2 regions of the Pseudomonas sp. 05N36 genome follow, and region 2 is predicted to be linked to the other one. Evidence: predicted binding sites of a transcription regulator. Region 2 holds the regulator's gene; the other holds the start of a gene.
What was found. Region 2 encodes sigma-54, which starts transcription at its own class of promoters, with help from an activator protein. Its sites were predicted from a motif close to ANTGGCATNNANNTTGCTNT; they were not measured.
Positions count from the first base shown of each region.

Region 1: a site for sigma-54 is predicted at 1,461-1,480, ahead of AC1DIH_RS22250 (pilin). Genes of this name have one in related genera too.

Region 1 covers NZ_JBFTNH010000020.1:40,381-43,970, forward strand. The annotation lists gene AC1DIH_RS22240 (DUF2845 domain-containing protein) at 1-195, shown strand, start outside; gene AC1DIH_RS22245 (BON domain-containing protein) at 366-722, opposite strand; gene AC1DIH_RS22250 (pilin) at 997-1,413, opposite strand; gene pilB (type IV-A pilus assembly ATPase PilB) at 1,640-3,340, shown strand; gene AC1DIH_RS22260 (type II secretion system F family protein) at 3,344-3,590, shown strand, end outside.
Region 2 covers NZ_JBFTNH010000012.1:219,231-222,820, reverse strand. The annotation lists gene lptA (lipopolysaccharide transport periplasmic protein LptA) at 1-179, shown strand, start outside; gene lptB (LPS export ABC transporter ATP-binding protein) at 179-904, shown strand; gene AC1DIH_RS16915 (RNA polymerase factor sigma-54) at 1,086-2,579, shown strand; gene hpf (ribosome hibernation-promoting factor, HPF/YfiA family) at 2,689-2,997, shown strand; gene ptsN (PTS IIA-like nitrogen regulatory protein PtsN) at 3,010-3,474, shown strand; gene rapZ (RNase adapter RapZ) at 3,477-3,590, shown strand, end outside.

The DNA of each region.
Region 1 (3,590 bases), on a different contig from region 2:
GATCGCACAGGTGAAGTGCTGCACAAATGTGGCGAGCCGGTTGCGCGTGATGCGCTGGGCTACAAACGCAGCGTCAATCGCCGGGAAGAAGTCCCGGTTGAGGAATGGACCTACGGTCCGAACAGCGGCATGTACCAATACCTGCGTTTTGAAGGCAACCGCCTGGTACGGATCACCAGCAAACGCGGTAGCTGAAGTTACGATCCAATGTGCCAATGTGGGAGCGAGCCTGCTCGCGATAGCTGACTAACATTCAACATATAGGTTGGATGATGAGTTGCTATCGCGAGCAGGCTCGCTCCCACATTGGTTCTACAGCGCTCTCAAGATTCCCTTCTCCCGGTTAAGAGGAAAAGCCTTGAGTCTTACTGGGTCATCAGGCCATCAGCCGATACGGCTTTGACGCCTTTGATTTTCTTGGTGATAGCGACGGCCATTTCTTTCTGAGACTGGGTAATGGCTACTTTCGACGATAGAGAAACGACGCCTTTGTTGGTTTCGACTTTGATGTCAGTGCCAGGAATCCCTTTCTCGGTGACCAGATCGCTTTTCACTTTAGTGGTGATCCAGGTATCGGAAGTCGCTTCCTCGGCCTTGGTCATTTCACCGGCAGCCACCACCATCGGCGACTGTGTGGTTTGAGTGGTCTGCGCAAATGCAACGTTGGCCATGGTCAGGGTCAGGGCGGTTGCAGCGGCGGCAGCGATAGCGAACGTCTTCATACGAGTAACTCCTGTTCTTCCAGAAAGTCTGCTGCATGCCTTCTCAGCAGGGTTAGCAGAGACAGTGCGAAGGCTGTGCCAACTTCCCGCAACCCAATAAGTCTATATAAATCAATAAATTACAAAAAAATCAAACCCCTGGAATCATGCAAAATGCATGACCCGGGCATTGTCGACATGCAAGTTGCGGGTTTTATCGATTGACCGCGGGCCCATCGAACAGTGAAAAAAAATGCCTCGCGTCCGTAGAAGCGAGGCATTGATTGACGCGAGATCAGGCGCCAGTGCAACCCTTCGGCGCGTAGTCCTGCAAGGCAGTGGTCGCGCAGGACCAGCCGTTTGTAGCATCACGAGTCAGAGTGATGGTTTTACTCAACACAGGCGCTGGCGCATTCACCAGCGTGCACACAATGGTGCCGGCCCCTGTGGCTGCAGTGCCTGTCACCACCAGAGTGCAATTGCTGGTCGCCGCAGCGCCGCCAGGCCCCACGTTCGCCGTGGTCGGCGCAGTCCCTTGATTGATCACATCCTCATACGGAACCTTCATCGCCGAAATCTCGGCCAGTCCGGCGGTGAGCTTGGCCCGCGCCTGATACTTGGAATACATCGGCAACGCGAACGTCGCCAGAATGCCGATGATCGCCACCACGATCAGCAGCTCGATAAGAGTAAAACCTTTTTGATTATTCATAGAACAGGCTCCATGCATGAGGCGAAATCTCATGTCCTGAACCAGTCACAGCACAGCACGTGCCAAACCCTGCGCCCCCTGTTTACAGGGTGTCAGATCGGTAAAAGTCCGGCGCAGGCCCCGAGGAACCGCACTATCTGACACTTTTTGTCACCTCAAAGGCGCTGGTGTGGTTCCATCCGTTGACTAGGCTATAAGTCTTGAACGGTCTGTGCCTGGTACTCGAATGAATGACATCGCCCTCAGCGGCCTGGCCAAGCAATTGGTGCTGGCCGAACTGCTCACTGACAAAAGCGCGCAACAGGCGTATCAGCAAGCTCAACGCAATCGCGTTTCCCTGGTCAGCTATCTGGTACAGAACAAAATGGTGAGCAGTCGCCAGGTTGCGGAAATTGCCTCCGAGCATTTCGGTGTCGCCTTCCTTGACCTCAACTGTCTCGACAAGGACTCCCAGCCCAAAGACCTGGTCAGCGAAAAGCTGATTCGCCAGCACCACGCCCTGCCGCTCTTGCGGCGCGGCAACAAACTGTTCGTGGGCATTTCCGACCCGAGCAATCAACAGGCGATCAACGACATCCAGTTCAGCACCGGCCTCACCACCGAAGCGATCCTGGTCGAAGACGACAAGCTCAGCGACGCCATCGACAAATTCTTCGACAGCCACAGCACGGGCCTGGAAGACATGGCCGATGTCGATCTCGACGGTCTGGACATCGAAGCCGTCGACGACCAGCGCCAGGACGCCGTCACCGGCCAGGACTCCGACGATGCCCCGGTGGTGCGCTTCGTCAACAAGATGCTGCTGGACGCGATCAAGGGCGGCTCCTCGGACCTGCATTTCGAGCCCTACGAAAAAATCTATCGGGTGCGGGTGCGGACCGACGGCATGCTGCGCGAAGTCGCCAGACCGCCGACTCAATTGGCCAACCGCATCGCTGCCCGTCTCAAGGTGATGGCCAGCCTGGACATTTCGGAACGTCGAAAACCCCAGGACGGGCGGCTCAAGATGCACCTGTCGAAAAACAAATCCATCGATTTCCGGGTCAACACCCTGCCAACGTTGTGGGGCGAAAAAATCGTGATCCGGATTCTCGACCCCTCCAGCGCGCAGATGGGCATTGATGCGCTGGGTTACGAGCCCGACCAGAAAGACCTGTACATGGCAGCGCTCAAGCAACCTCAGGGGCTGATACTGGTGACCGGGCCGACGGGTTCAGGGAAAACCGTGTCGCTGTACACCGGGCTGAATATCCTCAACACTGTCGACATCAACATCTCCACCGCCGAAGACCCGGTGGAAATCAACATGGAAGGCATCAACCAGGTCAACGTCAATCCCAGGCAAGGCCTGGATTTCGCCCAGGCGTTGCGCTCATTTCTGCGCCAGGACCCGGACGTGATCATGGTCGGCGAGATCCGCGACCTGGAAACCGCCGAAATTGCGATCAAGGCTGCGCAAACCGGGCACCTGGTGCTTTCCACCCTGCACACCAACAGTGCCGCTGAAACCCTGACCCGGCTGCACAACATGGGCATCCCGGGGTTCAACATCGCCACGGCCGTGCACCTGATCATTGCCCAGCGCCTGGCTCGCAAGTTGTGCAGCCACTGCAAAAAACCCCTCTCGATTCCCGACGAAACGCTGATCAAGGAAGGCTTCCCACGGGAACGCATCGGCTCCTTCACGATCTACGAACCCGTCGGTTGCGATCACTGCAACAATGGTTACAAAGGACGAGTCGGTATTTATGAAGTGGTGAAAAACACCCCGCAGCTGCAACGGCTGATCATGGCTGAAGGCAACTCTCTGGAAATCGATACGCAGATGCGCAAGGACGGCTTCAACGACCTGCGCACCTCAGGCCTGCTCAAGGCTATGCAGGGCATTACCAGCCTTGAAGAAATCAACCGGGTCACCAAGGATTGAGTCATGGCGGTCAAAGCAATCAAGGTCAGCGTCTACGCCTGGGAAGGTACCGACAGGAAAGGCAGCAAGGTAACCGGCGAGCTGAGCGGTCATAGCCCGGCCGTGATCAAGGCGCAGCTACGCAAACAAGGCATCAACCCGGGCAAAGTACGGAAAAAAACCGCTTCGCTGTTCAACCTCGGCAACCGTATCAAGCCGCTGGACATTGCCCTCTTCACCCGGCAAATGGCGACCATGATGAAAGCCGGTG
Region 2 (3,590 bases):
ACCGCGCCAAGGTGATCAACGAAGGCAACACCACCGAAGGCGAGAAAATCGTCTACGACACCGTCAAGCAGGTTGCTAACGCAGGCCGCGCTACCGGTGCTTCGGTGACTGCGCCGCGCCCACGGGTCGATATGGTTATCCAGCCGAAAAAGAAAACCGACGAGCAGAAGGCCCAGTAATGGCAACTCTGAAAGCCCAGCATCTGGCCAAAAGCTACAAGAGCCGCCAGGTCGTGCGTGACGTCAGCCTGTCGATCGACAGCGGCCAGATCGTCGGCCTGCTTGGCCCGAACGGTGCCGGCAAGACAACCTGCTTCTACATGATCGTGGGCCTGGTCCAGGCCGATCAGGGGCGCGTACTGATCGACGATCTGGACGTCAGCCACCAGCCAATGCACGGTCGTGCACAAGCGGGTATCGGCTATCTGCCGCAAGAAGCGTCGATCTTCCGCAAACTTTCGGTCGCCGACAACATCATGGCCATCCTCGAGACCCGCAAGGAGCTCGACAAGGCCGGTCGTCGCAAAGAGCTGGAAAGCCTGCTGCAGGAATTCCACATCAACCACATCCGCGACAACCTCGGCATGAGCCTTTCCGGTGGCGAACGTCGCCGCGTGGAAATCGCTCGTGCCCTGGCCACGGCGCCGAAATTCATCCTGCTCGACGAACCTTTCGCCGGCGTGGACCCGATTTCGGTAGGCGACATCAAGCAGATCATTCATCACCTCAAGGCCAAGGGTATCGGCGTGCTGATCACGGACCACAACGTTCGTGAAACCCTGGACATCTGTGAAACCGCCTACATCGTCAACGACGGCCAACTGATTGCCGAAGGCGACGCCGAAACCATCCTGGCCAACGACCTGGTCAAGGAAGTGTATCTGGGCCATGAGTTCCGCCTGTAAGCACTGAGGTGTCCGGTCAGTCGCCGGAGCGCTTGCCCCAATAAAACCATACGTATTTATTGTTACAGCGCTCTAGGCAAAGACTTCAGTTTCAGGCATATAATTTGCTTATGTTTGGCGCTCCGGCGCCCTGTAGTGGATGGCGCATGTGCGCCGGCGAATAAGGTGTTAAGCCCCTGCCATGAAACCATCGCTAGTCTTGAGAATGGGCCAGCAGCTGACGATGACACCGCAGCTGCAACAGGCCATCCGCCTGCTCCAATTGTCGACCCTGGACCTGCAACAGGAAATCCAGGAGGCACTGGAGTCCAATCCAATGCTCGAACGCCAGGAAGAAGGCGACGACTTCGATAACGCCGACCCGATGGCGGACAACATCGAGCAAAAACCCAACGCAGACATCCAGGAACCCTCCTACCAGGAAACCGCGCCTACGGTCGATAACCTCGAGGAAGGCGACTGGAACGAGCGCATCCCTAACGAGCTGCCGGTCGACACCGCCTGGGAAGACGTTTACCAGACCAGCGCCAGCAGCCTGCCGAGCAACGATGACGACGAATGGGATTTCACCACTCGCACTTCCGCCGGCGAAAGCCTGCAGAGCCATCTGCTCTGGCAATTGAACCTGGCGCCAATGTCCGACACCGATCGACTGATCGCGGTAACCCTGATCGACTGCATCAACAATCAGGGCTATCTGGACGAAACCCTCGAAGAAATCCTCGAGGCTTTCGATCCGGAACTGGACATCGAACTCGACGAGATCGAAGCCGTCCTGCATCGCATCCAGCAATTCGAGCCGGCCGGTATCGGCGCACGCAACCTCAGCGAATGCCTGTCGCTGCAACTGCGTCAATTGCCCGCCAAGACCCCTTGGCTGGCCGAGGCCAAGCGCCTCGTCATCGATTACATCGACCTGCTGGGCAGCCGCGACTACAGCCAACTGATGCGCCGCATGAAGCTCAAGGAAGATGAGCTGCGCCAGGTCATCGAACTGGTGCAAAGCCTGAATCCGCGTCCGGGCTCGCAAATCGAGTCCAGCGAAGCCGAGTACGTGGTTCCCGACGTCATCGTGCGCAAAGACAACGAGCGCTGGCTGGTGGAGCTGAACCAGGAGTCGGTTCCGCGTCTGCGCGTCAACCCGCAGTACGCCGGCTTTGTCCGCCGCGCCGACACCAGCGCCGACAACACCTTCATGCGCAATCAGTTGCAGGAAGCGCGCTGGTTCATCAAGAGCCTGCAAAGCCGCAACGAAACCCTGATGAAAGTCGCTACCCAGATCGTCGAGCACCAACGCGGCTTCCTTGAGTACGGCGATGAGGCCATGAAGCCGTTGGTCCTGCATGACATTGCTGAAGCGGTCGGCATGCACGAGTCGACGATTTCACGAGTGACCACGCAAAAATTCATGCATACCCCACGCGGTATTTATGAACTGAAATATTTTTTCTCAAGCCATGTCAGCACCTCTGAGGGCGGTGAATGCTCGTCCACAGCGATCCGCGCGATCATCAAAAAACTGGTTGCCGCGGAAAATCAGAAAAAGCCGTTGAGTGACAGCAAGATCGCTGGTTTACTGGAGGCACAAGGCATTCAGGTGGCCCGCCGCACCGTCGCCAAGTACCGCGAGTCCCTGGGGATCGCGCCTTCGAGCGAACGCAAGCGGTTGATGTGACGGGCTGCGCCATAGCGTTCCAGGGTGTGTTCGAAAACTTTTCGGACACGCTCTAGTGGCAGGCAAGCCAGCCTGCCGCCTTATGCACTGGCAACGAAGGAGAAGCTGTATGCAAGTCAACATCAGTGGACACCAACTGGAAGTGACCGAACCCCTGCGCATCTACATCGGCGAAAAACTCGACCGATTAGAAAGGCATTTCGACAAGATCACCAATGTGCAGGTCACGTTGACCGTCGAGAAGCTGCTGCAGAAAATCGAAGCCACGCTGCATATCCCCGGTGGAGAAGTGGTCGCCAACGCTGAGCATAACGACATGTATGCCGCGATCGACGCCCTGACCGACAAGCTGGATAAACAACTCAAAAAGCATAAGGAAAAGACCCAGAGCCTCCTTCAGGGCGCGACCGGTCGTTAACACTCCCAACCCATGATCCGACTTGAAAACATCCTGACCCCCGGCCGTTCCTTGGTGAACGTGCCGGGCGGCAGTAAAAAGAAAGCCCTCGAACAAATTGCCAACCTGATCGCCCGCGAAGTGCCGGGTCTGGCCATGCAGGATGTCTTTGAGAGTCTGGTCGCCCGTGAAAAACTCGGTTCCACCGGTTTTGGCAACGGCATCGCCATCCCCCACTGCCGCCTCAAAGGTTGCGAGTCGCCCATCAGTGCCTTGATGCACCTGGACGCTCCTATAGATTTCGACGCCATCGACGGTGCTCCGGTCGACCTGCTATTCGTTCTGCTGGTCCCGCAAGCCGCTACCGATGCGCACCTGGAACTGCTCCGCCAGATCGCCAGCATGCTCGATCGTAAAGAAGTCCGCGATCGCCTGCGCAGCGCAAAAAGTAATGAAGCCTTGTACCAGGTTGTCCTCGACGAGCAGAACGGTCACTAATCATGCGCTTGATCATCGTCAGCGGCCGTTCTGGCTCGGGTAAAAGTACCGCCCTCGATGTACTGGAGGACAACGGTTACTACTGCATCGACAACCTGCCGGCCGGCCTGTTACCG